Regions from separate parts of the Streptomyces sirii genome, predicted to be linked through region 2. Evidence: riboswitches for the same ligand, from Rfam matches in the RefSeq annotation. Region 2 holds a riboswitch; each other region holds the start of a gene.

Region 1 (7,449 bases), 4.6 Mb from region 2:
TGCCGTGGTCGTAGTGGTGGTGGGTGCGGTGGTGGCCGGTGCGGTGGTGGTGCTCGTCGTGGAGGCGGCCGGCGGCGCCGGCGGGACCGGGACCGTGGGTCCGGGGTCTGGTGTGGGGGAGGCCGGTGGTGTCCGTCCGGTCGGTGTCGTACGGGCGGTTGGTACGGGCCCGGGTGTCTGTCCGGCGCCGAGAGTGCTCATGAATCGTTCCGTCCCCTCGTCCGGTGCCGCGTCCAGGGCATGTTGTCCATGAAACGCACCACGTGCACGCATCGTGCCACTCTGGGCGGTCCTTCTGCAGGGCCATGGCACCCGAACGGCCCCCGTAGTGGCACGGCTGTCCGAAGCGCTCCGCCTGCCCGGCATCATGGCGGGTATGCGAGCTGTGGTGCAGAGAGTTGACGGCGCACGCGTCGAGGTGGCGGGCGAGACGGTCGGGGAGATCGTGGGGGAGGGCCTGTGCGTGCTGGTGGGCGTGACCCACGACGACACCCCCCAGAAGGCGGCGCAGCTCGCCCGGAAGCTGTGGTCGGTGCGGATGCTGCAGGGCGAGAAGTCCTGCTCGGACACTTCGGCGCCGCTGCTGGTGATCAGCCAGTTCACTCTCTACGGTGACGCCCGCAAGGGCCGTCGCCCCACCTGGAACGCCGCGGCGCCGGGGCCGGTCGCCGAGCCGCTGGTCGACGAGGTCGTCGCCCAGCTGCGGGGGCTGGGCGCCCGGGTGGAGACCGGCCGCTTCGGTGCGCAGATGAAGGTGTCGCTGACGAACGACGGGCCGTTCACGGTGCTGGTGGAGGTCTAGGGCTCGTCCCCGTGGAGGTCCAGGCCTCGTCCCCTAGGGGGCGGCCGCTTCTTTCCCGGCTCGGCCTACGGGGGCTGCTCCCAGGAGCAGCCCCCGCCCTGTCCCAGGCCCCCTACGGCTCCACCACGACCTCCTGCGCCGCCGCCGTGGTCCCCGCCATCAGCTCGGCGTCGACCGGGACGTTCCGCTTGACCAGGGCCAGGGCGATCGGGCCCAGCTCGTGGTGGCGGGCCGAGGTCGTGAGGAAGCCGAGCTGGCGGCCCTCGGGGCCGTCCGCGGCCAGGCGTACGGGGGTGCCGTGCGGCGGCAGATGCACCTCGCTGCCGTCCAGGTGCAAGAAGACCAGCCGGCGCGGCGGCTTGCCCAGGTTGTGGACCCGGGCGACGGTCTCCTGGCCGCGGTAGCAGCCCTTCTGGAGGTGGACGGCGGTGCCGATCCAGCCCAGTTCGTGCGGGATGGTGCGGTGGTCGGTCTCCAGGCCCAGGCGCGGGCGGTGCGCCTCGACCCGCAGTGCCTCCAGCGCCAGCACGCCGACCGCCGGGCCGTCCGCGGCCGCGGCGAAGGACTCCAGGTGCTCGCGCGGCAGGAACAGGTCGCGGCCGTGCGCGGTCTCGCGTACGACGGCGTCCGCGGGCGTCTCGGTGATGGAGCCGGCCGGCAGATGCACCACGGCGATCTCGGCGGTGCGGTCGGCGACCTCGACCCGGTAGAAGAACTTCATGCTCTCCAGGTAGGCGATCAGCGCCTCCTGCCGGCCCGGCTCGGTGTGCAGCCAGGTCGTCCCGCCGTCGTCGACGAGGTACACGGCGTGCTCGATATGGCCGTGCGCGGAGAGGACCAGTGCCTCGGTGGCCTGGCCGGGCGGGAGTTCGCTGACGTGCTGGGTGAGCAGCAGATGCAGCCAGGTCAGCCGTTCGGGGCCGGTGACGGTGACCACGCCGCGGTGCGAGAGGTCCACGAGGCCGGAGCCGTCGGCGAGGGCACGCTGTTCGCGGAACAGGTCGCCGTAGTGCGCGGCGACGCCTTCGTCGGGCGCCTCGGCGGGGACGGCGCCGGGCAGCGACAGCAGGGGGCTGGCAGGTGATTGTCGCAGCATGGGGCCAGCCTACGACTCGCCGGCGACTGCCTCAGCCGTCGCCCTCCTCGGAAGCGGTGCGGCAGTTGGCGCAACGCCCGAAGATCGCGAAGTGCTTCATGTCCGTCTCGAAGTCGAACTGTTCGCGCAGCGTCGCGGTGAACGGCTCGGCCACCGACAGATCCGCCTCGATGACGTCCGTGCAGTCCCGGCACACCAGATGGATGTGGTGGTGGCGGTCGGCGAGGTGGTACGTCGGTGCCCCGTGCCCGAGGTGGGCGTGGCTGACCAGGCCGAGCTCCTCAAGGAGCTCCAGGGTCCGGTAGACGGTGGAGATGTTCACCCCGCCCGCCGTCTTGCGCACCTCGGTGAGGATGTCGTCCGGGGTGGCGTGCTCCAGTCTGTCCACAGCCTCCAGCACGAGCTGCCGCTGCGGGGTCAGGCGGTAGCCGCGCCTGCGGAGGTCGCTCTGCCAGTCGGTGGTCACCACACGGCCAGTCTAGGAGGCCGAGGGGCGGGTGCGTACGCCCGCCGCGTCAGCCGGTCGTCCGTACACCGCGCAGATAGCGGGCGAGCGCGCCGACCGCGGCCGGGTTGCGGGGGCTTTCGACCAGATCGGCGTAGTCCATGACGTAGATCCGGTCGTTCTTCACGGCCGAGACGTTCGCCAGCGGCGGGTAGGACTTCAAGAACGCCTTCTTCTGCGCGCCGGTGGGGGTGCCGTAGTCGTTGACGACGATGACGTCGGGGTCGCGGGCCACGACGGTCTCCCAGCCCACGGTCGTCCAGGAGTCCTTGAGGTCCTTCATCACATGGTCGCCGCCGGCCTTGGTGATGATGTCGTGCGGGCCGGCGTACCTGCCCGCGGTCAGCGGCTTGTCGCGGCCGTCGTCGTAGAGGAAGACGGAGGGGCGGCGGGCGGGCGCGGGTGCCTTGGCGGCGGCCTCGGCGACCTGCTGGCGGTACTTCTTCACCAGGGCGGCGGCCCGGTCCTCGACGTGGAAGATCTTCCCGAGGTTCTCCAGGTCGGCGTAGAGCGCCTCCAGGGGCGGCAGCACACCGCGGGAGCCGCCGGAGGCGCCGTTGCGGCAGGACTCGGTGAGCACATAGCTGCCGATGCCGAGCTTCTTCAGGGACGCCGGGGTGAGGTTGGTGTCCTCGCCGAAGCCGTAGTTCCAGCCCGCGAAGACCAGGTCGGCCCGGGCGTCCAGCGCGATCTCCTTGGTGATCGCCTTCTTGGACAGCCAGGGGACCTGGTCGTAGGCGTCCTTCCAGGCCACCGCGTCGATCCTGCCCCGGTAGGCGGGCATGACGTAGCCGGCCATGTGGTCCTGAAGGCCGAGCGCGAACATGATGTCGGCGATCCCGACGTCGTTGGTGACCACGCGCCGGGGCGCCTGGCGGTAGGTCGTGGGCACACCGCAGTTCTCGACGGTGACCGGGTAGTGGCCGTCGGCGGACCTGCCGGCGGCGCGGTCCGGGGCGACCTCGGCCCCGCAGCCGGTCAGGGCGAGGGCGAGGACGGCGAGCAGGGCGGCCGGGCGGTGGATGCGCATGGTGGTCCTCACGGGGTGGTCGGGGCGATGCGGTCGAAGAGCAGTTGCACGGCGCCGGATTCGGGGTGCGTGACGCGGTGCGCGCGGACGTGGAAGACCTCGGCGAGCAGCTCCTCGGTCAGTACGTCGTGCGGGGCGCCGGAGGCGACGATGCGGCCGCCGGCGACGACGTACAGCTCGTCGCAGTGGACGGCGGCCAGATTGAGGTCGTGCAGGGCGGCGAGCACGGTCACCCCGCCCTCGGCCCCGTCCCCGGGGCGCCCCCAGCCCCGTACGAGCGCGAGCACCTCCAACTGCTGTGCGATGTCGAGGTGGTTGGTGGGCTCGTCGAGCACCAGCACCCTGGGCCGCTGGGCCAGCGCGCGGGCGATCAGCACCCGCTGCTTCTCGCCGCCGGACAGGCTCGTAAAGCCGCGGTCGGCCAGGTGACCGGTGCCGGTGCGCGACAGCGCCGCCGCACAGATCTCCCGGTCGGCGGCGCCGGGGCGCCCGGAGCCGCCGCGCTGGTGCGGCAGCCGCCCCATCGCGACGACCTCGGCGGCGGTGAAGTCGAAGTCGGTGGCGGTCTCCTGGGGGAGCACGGCCAGGCGCCGGGCCTGCTCGCGGGCGGTCATGGCGGCCAGCTCGGCGCCGTCGAGCCGTACGGTGCCGGCGGACGGGCGCAGCGCGCGGTAGACGCAGCGCAGCAGGGTGGACTTGCCGCTGCCGTTGGGGCCGACCAGCCCGATGAACCGGCCGCTGCCCGCGCGCAGGGTGATGTCGGACAGGAGGCGGACGCCCGCCACGTCCACCGACACGTCCTCGATGTCGACCCGCATCAGGCACCGCCCGAGAAGCTGTAGCCGCGCCGCCGCATCAGCGCGATGAAGCAGGGCACGCCGATCACGGCGGTGATCACCCCGACCGGCAGTTCGACGGGTGCCAGCAGCACCCGGGACAGGGTGTCCACCCACACCAGCAGCACCGCCCCGAGCAGCGGAGCGACGGCCAGCACCCGGCGGTGGTCGGCACCGACCAGCATCCGGGCCACATGCGGCACCATCAGCCCGACGAAGCCGATCGCGCCGCTGACCGCGACCACCGCGCCGGTGACGGCGGCCGCGATCACGAACAGCTCGCGGCGCATCCGACCGGCGTCCACGCCCAGGGCGGCGGCCGTCTCGTCCCCCATGGCCAGCGCGTTCAGCCGGCCCGCGGTCAGCAGCAGACGGGCCAGCGCGGCGGCCACCGCGACCGCGGCGATCGGCAGCGAGCCCCAGCCGGCCCCGCTCAGGCTCCCCAGCAGCCACATCATCGCCGAGCGGGCCGCCTCGCCGCGGTCGGCGGTGAAGACCATCAAGGTGGTGAGGGCGGAGAAGCCGTAGTACATCGCGGTGCCGGTCAGCACCAGCCGCAGCGGGGTCAGCCCATGGGCGGTGCGGGCCGCCGCGTACACCAGGGCCATGGCCAGCAGCGCGGAGGCGAACGCCGACGCCGACAGCGCCCAGACGCCCAGTGCGCCCAGCGCCCCGAAGAGCAGGACGGCGTTGGCGCCGACGGCCGCGCCGGAGGAGATGCCGAGGACGAACGGGTCGGCGAGGGCGTTGCGGACCAGCGCCTGGACGGCGACGCCGACGCCGGCCAGCCCGGCGCCGACGACCGCGGCCAGCAGCGCCCGGGGGAAGCGCAGCTGCCACACGATGGTGTACGGGGCGACCTCGTCGGGCGCGAGGGTGCCGCCGGTCAGCCCGGCACCGAGGTAGCGCAGCACCTGCGCCCAGCTCACCCCGGCGGCGCCGAGGCCGACGCCGCACAGCAGGGAGCAGAGGAGGACGGCGCACAGCGCGGCCACCAGGGGGGTGGTTCGGGCGGGGGGTGCCAAGGGACCTGCGCCTTCGGCTCGGGCCGAGGGCGCAGGGAAGGGAGCGGCGGCCGGAGCGCCCCGGCTCACACCGGGAGGCGCCCGAAGGCAACGGCGGCGTCCCCTCGCAGTCCACGGCGAGTTGAAAGGATCGGGCGCCGCCGCGGGCGATCGGGCTTGCGGAAGGGGTCTTCCGCTTACCGTTGCGGGTCAGCGCCGGACTCTCACCGGACTTCCCCCGCGGGGCGCGTCACACGAAAGGGCCGGTCAGCCCTGGTACGGGGTGCCGTCCGGGTTGAAGAAGGCGACCCCGTCCGGCATGTCGTCGGGCAGGCTCTCGGCCCACTCCTTCAGACCGGCGACCTTCTTCAGGTGCGCCGACATGTACGGGCGCAGCGGCACGTCCGGGGTGGACTTCTCGCCGACCCACATCAGGTCGCCCTTGACGTAGCCGTAGAGCCGCTTGCCGCCGCTGTACGGGCCGGAGGCGGCGGTGCGGGCGACGGCGTCGGTGGCCAGGTCGATCTGCGGCTTCTTGTCGGCCAGCTCGCCGTACCAGACCTCCACCACGCCCTGGTCGCGGATCATGACGATCTCGACCTTGCGGTCCGCGTCGACGCGCCAGTAGCCGCTCTCGGTCTCCAGTGGGCGGACCTTGTTGCCCTCGCCGTCGAGCACCCAGCTGTGCGAGGTGTACTCCAGGAAGTCGCGGCCGTCGTGGGCGAAGACGACCTCCTGCCCGAAGTTGCACTTCTCGGTGCCGGGGAAGTCGGCGACGCCGGCGCCCTCCCAGCGGCCGAGGAGGAAGGCGAGCGGCACCAAGGCCGGGTTCAGGTCGGACGGGATCTCGATCATGACAGCTCAGGCGATCTATTGAGGGGGCAGTCGGCAGGGGTGCGCGAAGCGCTGCGGCGAAGGGCGGAGCTGGGCGGCGCGCAGGCCGCTCAGCGCTGGCCCTGGTACAGCTTCTTCCAGGTCAGACCGGCGAACGCGATCACGCCGACGCCGACCAGAACCAGCAGGGTGGTGAAGAATGCCTCAAGCACGAGCGCGCTCCTTGGACGGAGTGAGGGTGTAACGGACCGCCTGCGAGTCTAGTCGGCGCGGGGAACGGCGGCGCTGTGAGGTCGTCCCCCAAGCTCTAAAGGAGCAGAGGGCACCCGCATCGCGCCGGTGCCCGCTCTACTCTTGCCTTATGGCGAAGAAGCTCGTGATCAAGGTGACGGCGGGTGCGGACGCGCCCGAGCGCTGCTCGCAGGCGTTCACGGTGGCGGCGGTGGCGGTGGCCAGCGGCGTCGAGGTGTCGCTGTGGCTGACCGGGGAGTCGGTGTGGTTCGCGCTGCCGGGGCGGGCGGCCGAGTTCGAGCTGCCGCACGCCGCGCCGCTGCCGGAGCTGATCGACGGGATCCGCGCGGGCGGCGGGGCGATCACGGTGTGCACCCAGTGCGCGGCCCGGCGGAACATCGAGCAGAAGGACCTGATCGAGGGGGCGGGCATCGCCGGCTCCCAGCTCTTCGTCAGCGAGATCATGCCGGATGACGTGCAGGCGCTGGTGTACTGACCGTGGTCCCGACGGACGCGCACCGGGCGCTGGTGTACTGACCGTGGCCCCGACGGACGCGCACCGGGCGCTGGTGTACTGAGCGTGTCCGGCAGCCGGGCGCCGCGCCGGGCCGTCTACCGCGGATGCTTGTCGTCGCCCCGGTCGTCCAGCTCGCGCCACCAGCGGTCGGACTCGGGGTCGCCCGACTCGTCCCACCAGCGTTCGCCGGGCTCCCGGCGGTTGCCGATGATCGCCGCGATCGGCGGGATGACCATGGCGACCAGGCACATGCCCACCGCGGCCGGCACCGACCACAGCCGCACCACGCCCCACGCCAGCACGAAAAGCACCAGGCACACGCCCATCAGCACGAAGTAGCGGCGGTGGCGGCGCTCGGCGGGCGACCGGCGGCGGCTGTCCATAGCTCCACGGTAAGTCCGCGGCGAGGCGGAAAGAAGCCGCCGCGAAGGCCCGTTCCGTCCCCCCCGGGCACGCCGAAGGGCCGCACCCCCGCAAAGGCGTCCAAACCTCTGGGGTGCGGCCCTCCGGCCGTACGAAGGTGCCCGAAGGCCGCCGTCAGACGGCGATGGCGACCTCCGCCAGGCCGCCCTTCTGGGCGACGACGGTGCGGTC
Region 2 (7,449 bases):
CTCTTCAGCCTGATCAAGACCTTGGGACACCGCACCGGCTTCCTACTGCCGGACCGGGCGAAGGTGACCATGACCGCCCCCTTCATGCGGGCGTACACCGAACTGCTGGTGCGCACCTGTCACCGGCGGGGCGCCCACGCGATCGGAGGCATGGCCGCGCAGGTGCCGAGCAAGGATCCGGCCGCCAACGAGGCGGCGCTGGCCAAGGTCCGGCTGGACAAGGAGCGCGAGGCCGAGGACGGCTTCGACGGCTCCTGGGTGGCCCATCCCGGCCTCGTGCCACTGTGCCGCGAGGTGTTCGACGGCGTGCTCGGCGACCGGCCGCAGCAGATCGACCGTTCCCGCGACGATGTGGCGGTGAGCGCCGCGGACCTGCTCTCGGTGCGCCGGATCAGCGGTCCGCCCACGGCGGAGGGGGTGCGAGCCAACGTCGCGGTGGCTCTGCGCTACTTCGCCGCCTGGCTGCGCGGCCAGGGGGCGGTCGCCCTGTACGGCCTGATGGAGGACGCCGCCACCGCCGAGATCGCCCGTGTGCAGATCTGGCAGTGGCTGCGCCACCGGGTCGTGGACCGGGAGACGGTCCGGCGGCTGCTCGACGAGGAGCTCGCCGCGCTCGGTGCCGAGTACCCGTGGGCGCCTCTCGAAGAGGTGCGCGCGCTCTTCGAACGGAACGCACTGGCCCGGGAGTTGCCGGGCTTCTTCACCCCGGACGCCTACGCCCGCCACCTCGTACGGAACGCGGAGCCGCGGTCATGAGCGCGGGCATCCAGCGCGTCGGGGTGGTCGGCGGCGGTCAGATGGGCGCGGGCATCGCCGAGGTGTGCGCACGGGCCGGTCTCGACACCGTGGTCTGCGAGGCCGACGCCACGGCCGCCCGCGCCGCGCGGGAGCGGGTGGCCGCCTCGCTGGACCGCGCCGTGCGGCGGGGGAAGCTGGAGCCGGCCGCGGCGCGGCAGGCCCTCGCCCGCCTGCTCTTCACCGGCAGCCTGGAGGACCTGGCGGACCGGCAGCTCGTCATCGAGGCCGTCGTCGAGAACGCCGACGCCAAGACGGAGGTGTTCGCCGCGCTCGACAAGATCGTCGAGGACCCAGGGGCGGTGCTGGCCACCAACACCTCCTCCCTCCCCGTCATGCGCCTGGGCATGGCCACCGGCCGCGCCGACCGGGTCGTGGGGCTGCACTTCTTCAACCCGGTCCCGGTGCTGCCGCTGGTGGAGATCGTGACGTCCCTGCACACGGCTCCCGAAACGGTCGCCGTCGTGGCGGACTTCGCCACCGGCACCCTGGGCAAGACGGTCGTCCGCTCCCAGGACCGGGCCGGCTTCGTCGTCAACGCGCTGCTCGTGCCATACCTGCTCGCGGCGATCCGCATGGCGGAGTCGGGCTTCGCCACGGCCGCGGACATCGACACCGGCATGGAGCTGGGCTGCGCCCACCCCATGGGGCCGCTCAGACTGGCGGACCTGATCGGGCTGGACACCGTCTCCTCGATCGCCGAATCGCTCTACGACGAGTTCAAGGAACCGCTCTACGCCCCTCCCCCGCTGCTCCAGCGGATGGTCGAGGCAGGGCTGTTGGGCCGCAAGGCCGGCCGGGGGTTCCACCAGTACGACCAGAACTGAGGGGTCTGGTCCGGTCGGGCTGAGGGGCCCGGCCGCACCGCCGGCCGAGGGATCCGGCGGCTGCTCACAGGGGAGGGCGGGAGACGCATGTGCGGCGTTTCCCGCCCTCGTCGCGCTTCACACCTGTCGCCCGCGTGGCTCACCTCACCTTCCGAATGGTGGACCTGGACGTACCGCATCGCTCGACGGCCCTTAGGCTGACCTGTGCAGCTGGTTCGCCCCGTCCGCCAGGCGGGATGCGTCGCAAGAGGGAACCCGGTGGGAATCCGGGACTGCCCCGCAGCGGTGAGCGGGAACGACCGCCGTCATACGCACTGGGTCCGATGAGAGGGCCTGGGAAGCGACGGCCATTAGGTGTCCTCCCCCGTGAGGACGTGCTCGCGAGTCCGAAGACCTGCCATCTGCCCGGGTGCGGACGACTCGCACCCGGATATCCCGGTGACCTCGAGGGCGGGTCGGCGTACATACCAGGCGGATGACCGCGCCATGCCGCGCGAGGTCGTATCGCACGGTTCGCTGCCCCTTCGCGTCCTCGTCCCGTCGCCGGGATCTCAGGGATTCATCTCGCGAAGGAGATCTCCGTGAACACCAAGTCCGCAGCCGCGGCAGCACGGGCCACCGTGTACGGCTACCCCCGCCAGGGCCCGGACCGGGAACTGAAGAAGTCGATCGAGGGTTACTGGAAGGGCCGCGTCACCGCCGACGCCCTCCGCGCCACCGCCGCCGAACTGCGCCGCTCCGCCTGGCAGCAGTTGGCCGGGGCGGGCCTCGACGAGGTCCCGACCGGCGACTTCTCGTACTACGACCACGTCCTGGACACCACCGTCATGGTCGGGGCGATCCCCTACCGCCACCGGGACGCCGTCGCGGCCGATCCGCTCGACGGTTACTTCGCCATGGCGCGTGGCACGCAGGATGTCGCACCACTGGAGATGACCAAGTGGTTCGACACCAACTACCACTATCTGGTGCCCGAGTTGGGCCCCGACACGGTGTTCACCGCCGACTCCGCCAAGCAGGTCGCCGAGCTGAAGGAGGCCCTGGCACTGGGGTTGACGGCCCGGCCGGTGCTGGTCGGTCCCGTCACCTATCTGCTGCTGGCCAAGCCCGCGCCCGGCGTGGCCGCCGACTTCGACCCGCTGACCCTCCTGGACCGCCTGCTGCCCGTGTACGCCGAGGTCCTCGCCGACCTGCGCGCGGCCGGCGCCGAGTGGGCGCAGTTGGACGAACCCGCCCTCGTCCAGGACCGCACACCGGCCGAGCTCGACACCGCTGCCCGCGCCTACCGCGAACTCGGCGCCCTCACCGACCGGCCCAAGCTGCTCGTCGCCTCCTACTTCGACCGCCTGGGCGACGCGTTGCCCGTCCTGGCCAAGGCTCCGGTCGAGGGGCTCGCGCTGGACTTCACCGAGTCCGCCGCCGCCAACCTGGAGGCCCTGGCGGCCGTCGGCGGACTACAGGGCAAGCGACTGGTCGCCGGCGTCGTCAACGGCCGCAACATCTGGGCCAACGACCTGGAGAAGTCCCTCGCCACGCTCGGCACCCTCCTCGGTCTGGCCGACCGGGTCGATGTGTCGGCCTCCTGCTCCCTGCTGCACGTCCCGCTGGACGCGGCGGCCGAGCGGGACATCGCACCGCAGGTCCTGCGCTGGCTGGCCTTCGCCCGGCAGAAGACGGCCGAGATCGTCACCCTCGCCAAGGGCCTGTCCCACGGCACCGGCGCCATCACCGCCCAACTGGCCGCGACCCGGGCCGCCCTGGCCTCCCGGGCCAACTCACCCATCACCCACAACCCGGACGTCCGCGCCCGTACCGGCGCGATCGGCGAGAGCGACGCCCGCCGCTCCCAGCCCTACGCCGAACGGACCTCGGCCCAGCGCGCCCACCTCCGCCTGCCGCTGCTGCCGACCACGACCATCGGCTCCTTCCCGCAGACCGGCGAACTGCGCACCGCGCGGGCCGACCTGCGCGCGGGCCGGATCGACACGGCCGGGTACGAGGAGCGGATCAAGGCCGAGATCCAGGAGGTGCTCGCCTTCCAGGAGAAGGCCGGTCTGGACGTCCTCGTCCACGGCGAGGCCGAACGCAACGACATGGTCCAGTACTTCGCCGAGCAGCTCACCGGCTACCTCGCCACGCAGCACGGCTGGGTCCAGTCGTACGGCACCCGCTATGTCCGCCCACCGATCCTGGCCGGCGACATCTCCCGCGCCGAGCCGATGACCGTGCGCTGGACGGCCTACGCCCAGTCGCTCACCGACCGTCCGGTCAAGGGCATGCTCACCGGCCCGGTCACCATGCTCGCCTGGTCCTTCGTCCGCGACGACCAGCCCCTGGGCGACACCGCCCGCCAGGTCGCCCTCGCCCTGCGCGACGAGGTGGGCGACCTGGAAGCGGCCGGCACATCCGTCATCCAGGTGGACGAGCCGGCCCTGCGCGAGACCCTGCCGCTGCGCGGCGCCGACCGCCCCGCCTACCTGGCCTGGGCCACGGAGGCGTTCCGGATCACCACCAGCGGCGTCCGCCCAGACACCCAGATCCACACCCACATGTGCTATGCCGAGTTCGGCGACATCGTCCAGGCCATCGACGACCTCGACGCGGACGTCATCAGTCTGGAGGCCGCCCGCTCCCATATGCAGGTCGCCCGCGAACTGGCCGCCCACGGCTATCCGCGCGAGGCCGGGCCCGGCGTGTACGACATCCACTCGCCGCGCGTGCCGAGCCCGGAGGAGGCCGCCGAACTGCTGCGCACCGGCCTGAAGGCGATCCCCGCCGAGCGCCTGTGGGTGAACCCGGACTGCGGTCTGAAGACCCGGGGCTGGCCCGAGACCCGGGCGTCCCTGGAGAGCCTGGTGGCCGCGGCCCGCACCGTCCGCGGTGAGCTGTCCGCATCCTGACCTGACGGCTCCCTAGGGGCCGGGGCCATGAGTGCCCCGGCCCCTGGGCCCCCAATCACCGTTATTTCATCGGCATTTCAGCGCTCCCCACGACAGTGGGCGCACAACGTGTCGAACGACCGGTCGCGCGGCTACGCCGTACGCGCACCGAGCAAGTGAACGGGGACCCTGTGGATGATCTCTTGCACAAGCTGGTTTCTGCCGCCCTCACGGGAGGTCTGATCGCCCTGGTGGGCTTTCTGAGCATGGCCGCCCGCAGGCGCAGGGCCGCCAGGGAGGAAGCCCGCCGCACCGGCTCCGACTGAGGATCGCACGCAAGCCTGACGGCGGCCGACCGGCCTGGAGTTGGCCGGTCGACCGCCCGTCTGCGCGGTTGACGCGGTTGTTGTCGCTATACCGTCACCCCGTCACAGCGCCAACCAGACCGCCTCGTCCGTCCCCAGGTGGCCGTCCTCGATGTGTCCGCTTGCCAGGACCACCGTGTCGTGTTCCGGGAGGGGGTACGGGTCGGCGGAGAGGTTGACGACGCAGGCGAAGCCCGGTTCGCGGGCGAAGGCGAGTACTCCGGGTGGCGTGTCCAGCCAGGTCAGGGCGGAGTCGCCGAGGGCGGCGTGGTCCCGGCGCAGGTGGAGGGCGCGGCGGTAGAGCTCCAGCATGGACGCCTCGTCGCCGGTCTGCGCCTCGACGCTGAGGGCGTGCCAGTCCGCTGGCTGGGGCAGCCAGGGCGCGCCGGAGGCGTCGTCGGGGCTGAAGCCGAACGGTGCCTCCTGCCCGGACCACGGGATCGGCACCCGGCAGCCGTCACGGCCGGGGTCGGTGTTTCCGGAGCGCTCCCAGATGGGGTCCTGGAGGACGTCCTCGGGCAGGTTCTCGACCTCCGGCAGGCCCAGTTCCTCGCCCTGGTAGACGTATGCGCCGCCGGGCAGGGCGAGCATCAGCAGGGCGGCGGCGCGGGCGCGCCGGATGCCGAGTGGGAGGTCGAGGGGGCCTTCGGGCCGGTAGGGCACATTGGCGGTCCACTTCCTGACCACCTCGCGTCCGTAGCGGCTGGGGTGGCGTACGACGTCGTGGTTGGAGAGCACCCAGGTGGCGGGGGCGCCGACGGCGCCGAGGCTGGCGAGCGAGCTGTCGATGACCTCGCGCAGCGCCTTGGGGTCCCAACTGGTCATCAGGAAGTCGAAGTTGAAGGCGGTGTGCAGACCGTCCCGGCGTACGTAGCGGGCGAGCCGCTCGGGGCTGGGCGCCCATGCCTCGGCGACGAACTTGCGGTCGCCGGGGAACTCGTCGGCCACCCGGCGCCACGATCGGTAGATCTCATGCACCTCGTCGCGGTCCCAGTGCGGGTGGTCGACCGGGGCCTGGGCTTGTGGGGAGTCCGGGTCCGGGAGGACCGGCAGGTCGGGGAGTTCGGGGTGCTTGATCAAGCCGTGCGCCACGTCGATGCGGAAGCCGTCGACGCCCCGGGTGAACCAGAACCGCAGGATGTCCTCGAACTCGGCACGTACTTCCGGGTTCTTCCAGTTGAGGTCCGGCTGCTCGGGGGCGAACAGGTGCAGGTACCACTGTCCGTCGGGCAGCCGCCTCCAGGCCGGGCCGCCGAAGCAGGACTTCCAGTCGTTGGGCGGTTCGGCGCCGTCGGGGCCGCGTCCGTCCCGGAAGACATAGCGCTCGCGCTCCGGGCTTCCGGGCCCGGCGGCCAGCGCGGCCTGGAACCACGCGTGCTGGTCGGAGGTGTGGTTGGGCACGATGTCGGGGATGACGCGGATGCCGTGCCGATGCGCCTCCTCGATGAGCGCCTCGGCCTCCGCGACGCTGCCGAACAGCGGGTCGATCTCCCGGAAGTCCGCCACGTCGTATCCGTGGTCGGCCATCGGCGACTTGTACCACGGGTTGATCCAAATGGCGTCGATGCCAAGGGACTTGAGGTAGGGAAGGCGTGAGCGGATGCCTGCGATGTCACCGATCCCGTCGCCGTTCCCGTCGGCGAAGCTGCGGATGTAGACCTGGTAGATGACGGCGCTGCGCCACCAGGGTGCGGTGCTGGGCATGGTCGGGCGTACTCCTTGCGGAAGAGTGTGCGGTAAGCGGTACGGAGGGCGGGCTACTTCGCCGCGCCGGCGGTGAGGCCGGCGACGATCCGGCGCTGGAAGATCAGCACCATGATCACGAGCGGGATGGTGACGAGGACCCCGGCCGCCATCTGGCTGCCGAACGGCGTCTCGAACTGGGTGGCCCCGGAGAACTTGGAGATCGCCACGGGTGCGGTCTGCATCTCCGCCTTGTTCGTCATCGACAGGGCGATCAGGAACTCGTTCCAGGACGCGATGAAGGTGATGATCGCGGTGGTGAAGATGCCGGGTGCGGCGAGCGGGATGATGACCTTGCGGAAGGCCTGGCCGCGGGTGCAGCCGTCGACCATGGCCGCATGCTCCAGCTCGTCGGGCATCTGCCGGAAGAAGGCGGTGAGGTTCCACACCGCGAGCGGCAGGGTGAAGGACATGCTGGGCACGATCATCGCCTGGTAGCTGTTGATCCAGCCGAAGTCGACGAACATCTTCAGCAGCGGGACCACGATCGACACCACCGGGAACATCGAGGTGGCGATGATCAGGGTGAGCACCAGCCGCTTGAGCCGGAACTCCAGCCTCGCCATCGCATAGGCGGTGAAGGTGGCGAGGATCAGTGCCAGGACGGTGCTGATGCCGGCCACGACGATGCTGTTGAGCAGGGCGCGGGTGAAGGACTGGGAGGGGTCGAGGACCGCGAGGTAGTTCTCGAACGAGAACCGGGTGGGGATCAGCGAGTTGTCGAAGATGTCCGACGTACGCCGGAGGCTGGAGACCAGCATCCAGTAGAACGGTGCGAGGCAGTAGGCCACGACCAGGGTGACTCCCGCGTAGAGCAGCCACTTGCGCCAGTTCAGCGAG
Region 3 (7,449 bases), 3.9 Mb from region 2:
GCCGCGGCCTCCTCGTAGAACTCGTCGAGCGCGCCGCGGTAGCCGCCGGGGTGGTCGGTGGACTCGGTGGTGACCGGGTAGACCAGCGCCTCCTCGATGTGGTCGGCGCGCAGGTGCTCGGCGGCTATCGCGCGCGCGATGGACCGTCCGTGCCGGGCGCTGTGGTACGCGATGACGTCGGCCGCGGCGATGACCTGGACGGCACGCACGGTCATCAGGGACGGGTCACCGGGGCCGAGGCCCACGCCGTAGAGGCGACCGGTCAGCTGCTGCTCGCTCACTCTTACTCTTCCTCGCTTGCCAGGGCGTTGATCGCGGCCGCGGCCATGGCGCTGCCGCCCCGGCGTCCGCGCACCACGATGTGGTCCAGCTTCGACGGGTGGGCGATCAGCGCGTCCTTGGACTCCGCCGCGCCGATGAAGCCGACGGGTATGCCGAGGACGGCGGCAGGGCGGGGTGCCCCCTCCTCGATCATCTCCAGCAGCCGGAAGAGCGCGGTGGGCGCGTTGCCGACGGCCACCACGGCGCCCTCCATGCGGTCACGCCACAGCTCCAGCGCGGCGGCGCTGCGGGTGGTGCCCATCCGGGCGGCCAGCTCCGGCACCGACGGGTCGGCGAGCGTGCACAGCACCTCGTTGTCGGCCGGCAGCCGCTTGCGGGTGACGCCGCTGGCGACCATGTTGGCGTCGCACAGGATCGGCGCACCGGCGCGCAGCGCCTTGCGGGCGTTGGCCACCACCTCGGGGGTGAACGCCAGATCGCGTACGAGGTCGACCATGCCGCAGGCGTGGATCATCCGGACCGCCACCCGACTGACGTCGGCGGGCAGCCCGGCGAGGTCCGCCTCGGCGCGGATCGTGGCGAAGGACTGGCGGTAGATCGCCGCACCGTCCTTCTCGTAGTCGAAGGCGGTCACTGTGGCCTCGTTTCTTGTGTTGCTGGTGGTGCATCCGGCCGTACGACCGATATCTGGTAGCCGTCGGCCGTTGCCAGGACGTCGACCCAGGTGCCGTGAGGGTGGCCGCAGCGGCGCTCGCAGCCGGACCAGTGGACGGGCGCGCCGCCCGCCCAGGCGGCCGGGGCCGGGCCGCCGTCCGGCGTCCGCGCGCCCGCGGCGACCGCGGCCGCGGCGTCCGCGCGGACGTCCGTAAGGGACTTGGCGCAGCCGGGGCGGCCGGTGCACGCGCCGAGGCGGTGCCAGGGAGAGGACGGGTCGGTGACCAGGCCGGCGGCGGACAGCTCGGCCGACCGGGCGGCGGCCGCGGCGGCCGGCAGACCGGGCAGGACGATTCCGCGCCAGGGCGTCAGGCGCAGTGCACCGGAGCCGTCCTGGGCGGCGATGGCGGTGAGCAGGCGCCACTGGGCGGTGCTCAGCCGGCCCAGCGGAGCCAGCACGCACAGGGCCCGGCGGCCGTCGGCGCCCTCGACCACCCCCGGGGTGGAGGAGTCCGGGAACTCCTCGGCGTGCGCGGTCACCGAGCGCAGAGCCCCTGCCCCGTCCGTCACATGCTCCGCCGTGATGCCCGCCGCTCGTAGCCGCTCGGCGACGTGCCGGGCCGTCAGCGTGTGCTCGTCCGGCAGTTCGCGGATCCGCCAGGCGCCGCTACCGCTCGCCGCGGCGGTGTCCAGGAACGTCAGGGCGGCGGTGAGCGCGGCGCGCGGTGCGTCCGGGCCGGCGATCCGCAGCGCCGCCGGATCGTCACCGACCCGCAGCAGCGCGGTGCCACCGGCGCCGGAGCCGGTCCGCCCGGCCACCGTGGAGGGTTCTGCGACCAAGCTCACATCCCCGCCCAGCGCCGCCACATCGCCCCGTCCGTCGTCCAGGACGAAGAGGAAACGGCCGGACAGCGCGGTCGCCGACCGGCTCGCGCAGAGCGAAGAGTCCAGGTCACGGGCCCACAACCGCACGTCAGCAGGGGTGTGCCGGTCCAGCCCGGCCAGCGGGGAGGCGAGGATGTTGCGGATGCGTTCGTGGTGTTCGGAGGGGAGCAGACCGGCGTCGCGCAGCAGAGCGGCGAGCGGGCCGCCGCAGTCCTCGGCAAGGCCGCGCAGTTCCACGTTCCCCCGGGACGTCAGGGAGAGCCGGCCGTCCCCGAGAGTGTCCGCGGCGTCGGCCAACGCCTCGGCCTGACGTACCGTCAAGTCACCTGCGACTACCCGCACTCGGGCCAGTCGCCCGTCGGCCGCCGGGTGCAGCCGCAGCGCCCCCGGGCAGGCGTCACCGCGGTCCCGTAGGGGCGGTTCGGACCCCAGGGGCCGGATCGAGGGGGAGGGCGGCATGGCGGCGAGCATACCCACGACGCCGGGCGGCCGATCCGGGGCGGATCCGGCCACGGACCGGTCGCCGACCGGCCACCTACGCGGCCGCGGACCCGGCCCGGGCGGAGCGGAGCGGTCCGCGGCGGTCGGCCCCAGGGCCCGCTTACCTTGGCCGTCCGCAGCCCTTACTATGCAGGTCGGTGGGTCGGCTGGCCCACCGGACGCCAGCGACGGCGCCCAAGGGAGGAAGCCCGGTGAGAATCCGGCGCGGTCCCGCCACTGTGAACCCGGCCGGCGCCGGGTGAGCCAGGAACTCCCGCCGTCCATACGACCACCCGGGGCGCGGACACCCCGAGGAAGGCCTGCGCTCGCATGCTTCTGCTGCTGTCGACCTCCGACACCGACCTGCTCAGCGCCCGCGCGGCCACGGGCCCGGTGCCGTACCGTCTCGCCAACCCCGCCCGCCTCGACGTGGCCGAGCTGCCCGCGCTGCTGGAGGGCACCGACCTCGTCGTCGTACGCCTCCTCGGCGGCATCCGCGCCTGGCAGGAGGGGCTGGACCTGCTGCTCGCCGAGGACCAGCACCGGCCGGTCGTCGTGCTCACCGGTGAACAGGCCCCCGACGCCCAGCTCATGGAGCAGTCCACGGTCCCCGTCGGCATCGCGGCCGAGGCGCACGCCTACCTCGCGCACGGCGGCCCCGCCAACCTCGACCAGCTCGCCCGATTCCTCTCCGACACCGTCCTGCTGACCGGCCACGGCTTCGAGCCGCCGGCGCCCGCGCCCACCTGGGGCCCCCTCGACCGGGAGAGCCGCAACGACAGCGGCCCGCTGGTCGCCGTGCTCTACTACCGCGCTCACCACATGAGCGGCAACACCGCCTTCGTGCGGACCCTGTGCGAGCAGATCGAGGCGGCCGGCGGCCGCGCCCGCCCGCTCTTCGTCGCCTCGCTGCGCGCACCCGAGGCGGAGCTGATCGACGCCCTCCGCCCGGCCGACGCGATCGTCACCACCGTCCTGGCCGCCGGCGGCACCAAGCCCGCCGAGGCCTCCGCCGGCGGCGACGACGAGTCCTGGGACGCGGGCGCGCTCGCCGCGCTCGACGTGCCGATCCTCCAGGCCCTGTGCCTGACCGGATCGCGCAGCGCCTGGGAGGAGAACGACGAGGGGCTGTCCCCCCTGGACGCCGCCAGCCAGATCGCCGTCCCCGAGTTCGACGGGCGTCTGATCACCGTCCCGTTCTCCTTCAAGGAGGTCGACGAGGACGGTCTGCCGGTGTACGTCGCCGACCCCGAGCGCGCCGCCCGCGTCGCCGGCATCGCCGTACGCCACGCCCGGCTGCGCCACATCCCGGCCGGCGACAAGCGCCTGGCGCTGGTGCTCTCCGCCTACCCGACCAAGCACTCCCGCATCGGCAACGCCGTCGGCCTGGACACCCCGGCCAGCGCGGTCGCTCTGCTGCGCCGCCTCCGGGCGGAGGGCTACGACTTCGGCGACGAGACCGCCGAGCCCGTCCCCGGTCTGGAGTCCGGCGACGGCGACGAGCTGATCTACGCCCTCATCGAGGCCGGCGGCCACGACCAGGAGTGGCTCACCGAGGAGCAGCTGTCCCGCAACCCGGTCCGCATCCCGGCCGCGGACTACCGGCGCTGGTACGCCACGCTGCCGCAGGAGCTGCGCGACGCCGTCGAGGAGCACTGGGGGCCGGCGCCGGGCGAGATGTTCCTCGACCGCAGCCACACGGGCGAGCCGGGCCGCGACCCCGACGGCGACATCGTCCTGGCCGCCCTGCGCCGCGGCAATCTCCTGATCCTCATCCAGCCGCCGCGCGGCTTCGGCGAGAACCCGATCGCGATCTACCACGACCCCGATCTGCCCCCCTCGCACCACTACTTGGCGGCCTACCGCTGGATCGCGGCCTCCCAGGAGGACGGCGGCTTCGGCGCCGACGCCATGGTCCACCTGGGCAAGCACGGCAACCTGGAGTGGCTGCCCGGCAAGAACGCGGGACTGTCCGCCGCCTGCGGCCCGGACGCCGCGCTCGGCGACCTCCCGCTCGTCTACCCCTTCCTGGTCAACGACCCGGGCGAGGGCACCCAGGCCAAGCGCCGGGTCCACGCCACCCTCGTCGACCATCTCGTCCCGCCGATGGCCCGCGCCGAGTCCTACGGCGACATCGCGCGCCTGGAGCAGCTGCTCGACGAGTACGCGGCGATCTCCTCCATGGACCCGGCCAAGCTGCCCGCGATCCGCTCCCAGATCTGGACGCTGATCCAGGCCGCCAAGCTCGACCACGACCTGGGGATGGACGAACGCCCCGACGACGAGGGCTTCGACGACTTCCTGCTGCATGTCGACGGCTGGCTGTGCGAGGTCAAGGACGCCCAGATCCGCGACGGTCTGCACGTCCTGGGCGGCGCGCCCGCCGGGGAGGCCCGCGTCAATCTCGTGCTCGCCATCCTGCGGGCCCGGCAGATCTGGGGCGGCACACAGGCCCTGCCCGGCCTGCGCGAGGCGCTCGGCCTCGACGAGTCCGCCGCGACCCGTACGACCGCCGACGAGGCCGAGGAGACGGCCCGCGCCCTGGTCCAGGCGATGGAGGACGCGGACTGGGACCCGGCCGCGGTGGCCCGCATCGCCGATGGCCACCCGGACGCGGTCGCCGACATCCTCGACTTCGCCGCCCGCCAGGTCGTGCCGCGCCTCGCCGCCACCACCGACGAGATCGACCACGCCGTCCACGCGCTCAGCGGCGGCTTCGTCCCGGCCGGACCCTCCGGCTCCCCGCTGCGCGGGCTGGTCAACGTCCTGCCGACGGGCCGCAACTTCTACTCCGTCGACCCCAAGGCCGTCCCTTCCCGGCTCGCCTGGGAGACCGGCCAGGCACTCGCCGACTCCCTCCTGACGCGCTACCGCACCGACAACGGCGAATGGCCGCAGTCCGTCGGCCTCTCCCTCTGGGGCACCAGCGCGATGCGCACCAGCGGCGACGACGTGGCCGAGGCCCTCGCGCTGCTGGGCATCCGCCCCGTCTGGGACGACGCCTCGCGCCGCGTCACGGGCCTGGAGCCGATCGCGCTCACCGAGCTGGGCCGCCCCCGTATCGACGTCACCCTGCGCATCTCGGGCTTCTTCCGGGACGCCTTCCCGCACGTCATCGGCCTGCTGGACGACGCCGTACGGCTGGCCGCCTCCCTCGACGAGCCCGCCTCCGAGAACTTCGTACGGGCCCACGCCCAGGCGGACCTCGCCACGCACGGCGACGAACGCCGCGCCACCACCCGGATCTTCGGCTCCCGCCCCGGGACCTACGGCGCGGGCCTGCTCCAGCTGATCGACTCCCGCGACTGGCGCACGGACGCCGACCTCGCCGAGGTCTACACCGTGTGGGGCGGCTACGCCTACGGCCGCGGGCTGGAAGGCCGGCCGGCCCGGGACGAGATGGAGACCGCCTACAAGCGCATCGCGGTCGCGGCCAAGAACACCGACACCCGCGAACACGACATCGCCGACTCCGACGACTACTTCCAGTACCACGGAGGCATGGTCGCCACCGTCAAGGCACTCAAGGGCAAGGCCCCCGAGGCGTACATCGGCGACTCCACCCGGCCCGAGACGGTCCGCACCCGCACCCTCGTCGAGGAGACCTCCCGGGTCTTCCGCGCCCGGGTGGTCAACCCCCGCTGGATCGAGGCGATGCGCCGCCACGGCTACAAGGGCGCCTTCGAACTCGCCGCGACCGTGGACTACTTGTTCGGCTACGACGCCACCACGGGCGTGGTCGCCGACTGGATGTACGACAAGCTCGCCCAGACCTACGTCCTGGACCCCGAGAACCGCGCCTTCCTCCAGGAGGCCAACCCCTGGGCCCTGCACGGCATCGCCGAACGCCTCCTGGAGGCCGAGTCCCGCGGTATGTGGGAGAAGCCGGACGCCGAGACACTGGCGGCCCTGCGCGAGGCCTTCCTGGAGACGGAAGGGGAGCTGGAGGGCGAGGACTGAGCACCGGCGGCCCGTACGGCGGTGGCGACGGAGGGGGCCGGGCGGACGCGCCGGCCCCTGCCGGGTGCGCGCCCGGCGGGCGGGCCCTGCCGGTCGGGCCCGGGCCGCCCCGCTGACTAGCCGGCCTGGGCCGGCTCCGCGGTGATGTCCCCGTTGCTGGTGATCAGGTCCAGCCGGTACCGCGCCGCCGGGTCGCTCGCCACGTTGATGTCCTTGTCGCCGCTGCTGGTCTGTGCGGATATTCGGTAGGGGCCCTTGGGCACCTTCACCGTGACGGAGCCGTTGGAAGTCTTCGCCCGGATGTTCTGCGCGGTGGCGGGGGACAGCTCGATGCTCCCGTTGGAGGTCTCGGCGTCGATGCGCTTGCCCGACATGCCGCGGCCGGTGATCTGGCCGTTGGAGGTCCGTACGTCGACCGCGCCGGTGACGCCGTCCAGCTCGACCTCTCCGGAGCTGGTGGTCACCTCCACCGCGCCCACCTTGCTCAGGCTCACCGAGCCGTTCGAGGTCTCCCCGCTCACCGGGATGCCCGCCGGCACCTCGACGGTGTAGTCCACCGAGCACTCGTCGCCGCAGTCGCCGAGCACCAGGACGCCGTCCTCGACGCGGTACGTCTTACCCTCGGGCCGGTCGCCGTGGTAGGTGACGGCGCGGTGCACCGACACCGCGCCCCCGCCCTTGCCGCCGTGCACCGTGAGCCCGCCGGAGTCGCCGTCTATCCGGATGGCGGTGATCTTCTTCGACACCGTGGCGTCGTCCTTGAAGGTCTTGCTCGGCAGCAGTCCGCAGGCGCCGACGCCCCATGCCCCGACGCAGACCGTCGCGACGGTCCCGATGACGCGGACGCGCTTGCTCATGAAGTCCCCCGGTGTGCTGGAAAGTTGCTGAGGTAAGCGGCCCGGTCCCCACTCCGGCGCCACGAACCTCAGGCTAGGTCGCCCGCCGCGTCCCCCACCATGGGGAAAACCCCACACCTGAGGTGCGGTGATCCCCAGGTGCGGCCCGTCGGCGGTGGTGCGACGATTTTGTTGGGGGCAGGTCCTGTGCTGCGTATGGGGCGTATGAGGAGGCTTCCAGTGACCACGAAGATGTGGGATGCCGAGATCACCATCATCGAGACCGACAGCGAGGTCAGGGCCGAGGCCAGGCTGCGCGGCAAGGAAGGCGGACAGATGGTCGGCCAGGGGA

Evidence for each region. Region 2 has a riboswitch for cobalamin ahead of metE (5-methyltetrahydropteroyltriglutamate--homocysteine S-methyltransferase). Riboswitches for the same ligand answer to the same signal wherever they lie in the genome.
Region 1: linked by a shared signal. The riboswitch ahead of WAB15_RS24195 (FecCD family ABC transporter permease) and the one ahead of metE (5-methyltetrahydropteroyltriglutamate--homocysteine S-methyltransferase) in region 2 are both predicted to bind cobalamin.
Region 3: linked by a shared signal. The riboswitch ahead of cobN (cobaltochelatase subunit CobN) and the one ahead of metE (5-methyltetrahydropteroyltriglutamate--homocysteine S-methyltransferase) in region 2 are both predicted to bind cobalamin.

Annotation. Positions count from the first base shown of each region.
Region 1 covers NZ_CP147982.1:5,337,499-5,344,947, forward strand. Annotated here, with positions in the region: gene WAB15_RS24165 (ABC transporter substrate-binding protein) at 1-201, opposite strand, end outside; gene dtd (D-aminoacyl-tRNA deacylase) at 377-802, shown strand; gene WAB15_RS24175 (YgfZ/GcvT domain-containing protein) at 915-1,898, opposite strand; gene WAB15_RS24180 (Fur family transcriptional regulator) at 1,930-2,367, opposite strand; gene WAB15_RS24185 (ABC transporter substrate-binding protein) at 2,414-3,433, opposite strand; gene WAB15_RS24190 (ABC transporter ATP-binding protein) at 3,442-4,251, opposite strand; gene WAB15_RS24195 (FecCD family ABC transporter permease) at 4,251-5,294, opposite strand; cobalamin riboswitch at 5,418-5,548, opposite strand; gene WAB15_RS24200 (FABP family protein) at 5,541-6,128, opposite strand; gene WAB15_RS24205 (DsrE family protein) at 6,469-6,834, shown strand; gene WAB15_RS24210 (hypothetical protein) at 6,951-7,181, opposite strand; gene WAB15_RS24215 (DUF1416 domain-containing protein) at 7,393-7,449, opposite strand, start outside.
Region 2 covers NZ_CP147982.1:718,141-725,589, forward strand. Annotated here, with positions in the region: gene aceB (malate synthase A) at 1-756, shown strand, start outside; gene WAB15_RS03355 (3-hydroxybutyryl-CoA dehydrogenase) at 753-1,622, shown strand; cobalamin riboswitch at 1,817-2,039, shown strand; gene metE (5-methyltetrahydropteroyltriglutamate--homocysteine S-methyltransferase) at 2,204-4,522, shown strand; gene WAB15_RS03365 (hypothetical protein) at 4,705-4,827, shown strand; gene WAB15_RS03370 (glycoside hydrolase family 13 protein) at 4,930-6,570, opposite strand; gene WAB15_RS03375 (carbohydrate ABC transporter permease) at 6,624-7,449, opposite strand, start outside.
Region 3 covers NZ_CP147982.1:4,570,000-4,577,448, reverse strand. Annotated here, with positions in the region: gene WAB15_RS20495 (precorrin-2 C(20)-methyltransferase) at 1-281, opposite strand, end outside; gene WAB15_RS20490 (precorrin-8X methylmutase) at 284-916, opposite strand; gene cobG (precorrin-3B synthase) at 913-2,280, opposite strand; cobalamin riboswitch at 2,443-2,596, shown strand; gene cobN (cobaltochelatase subunit CobN) at 2,632-6,261, shown strand; gene WAB15_RS20475 (DUF4097 family beta strand repeat-containing protein) at 6,378-7,118, opposite strand; gene WAB15_RS20470 (DUF1876 domain-containing protein) at 7,350-7,449, shown strand, end outside.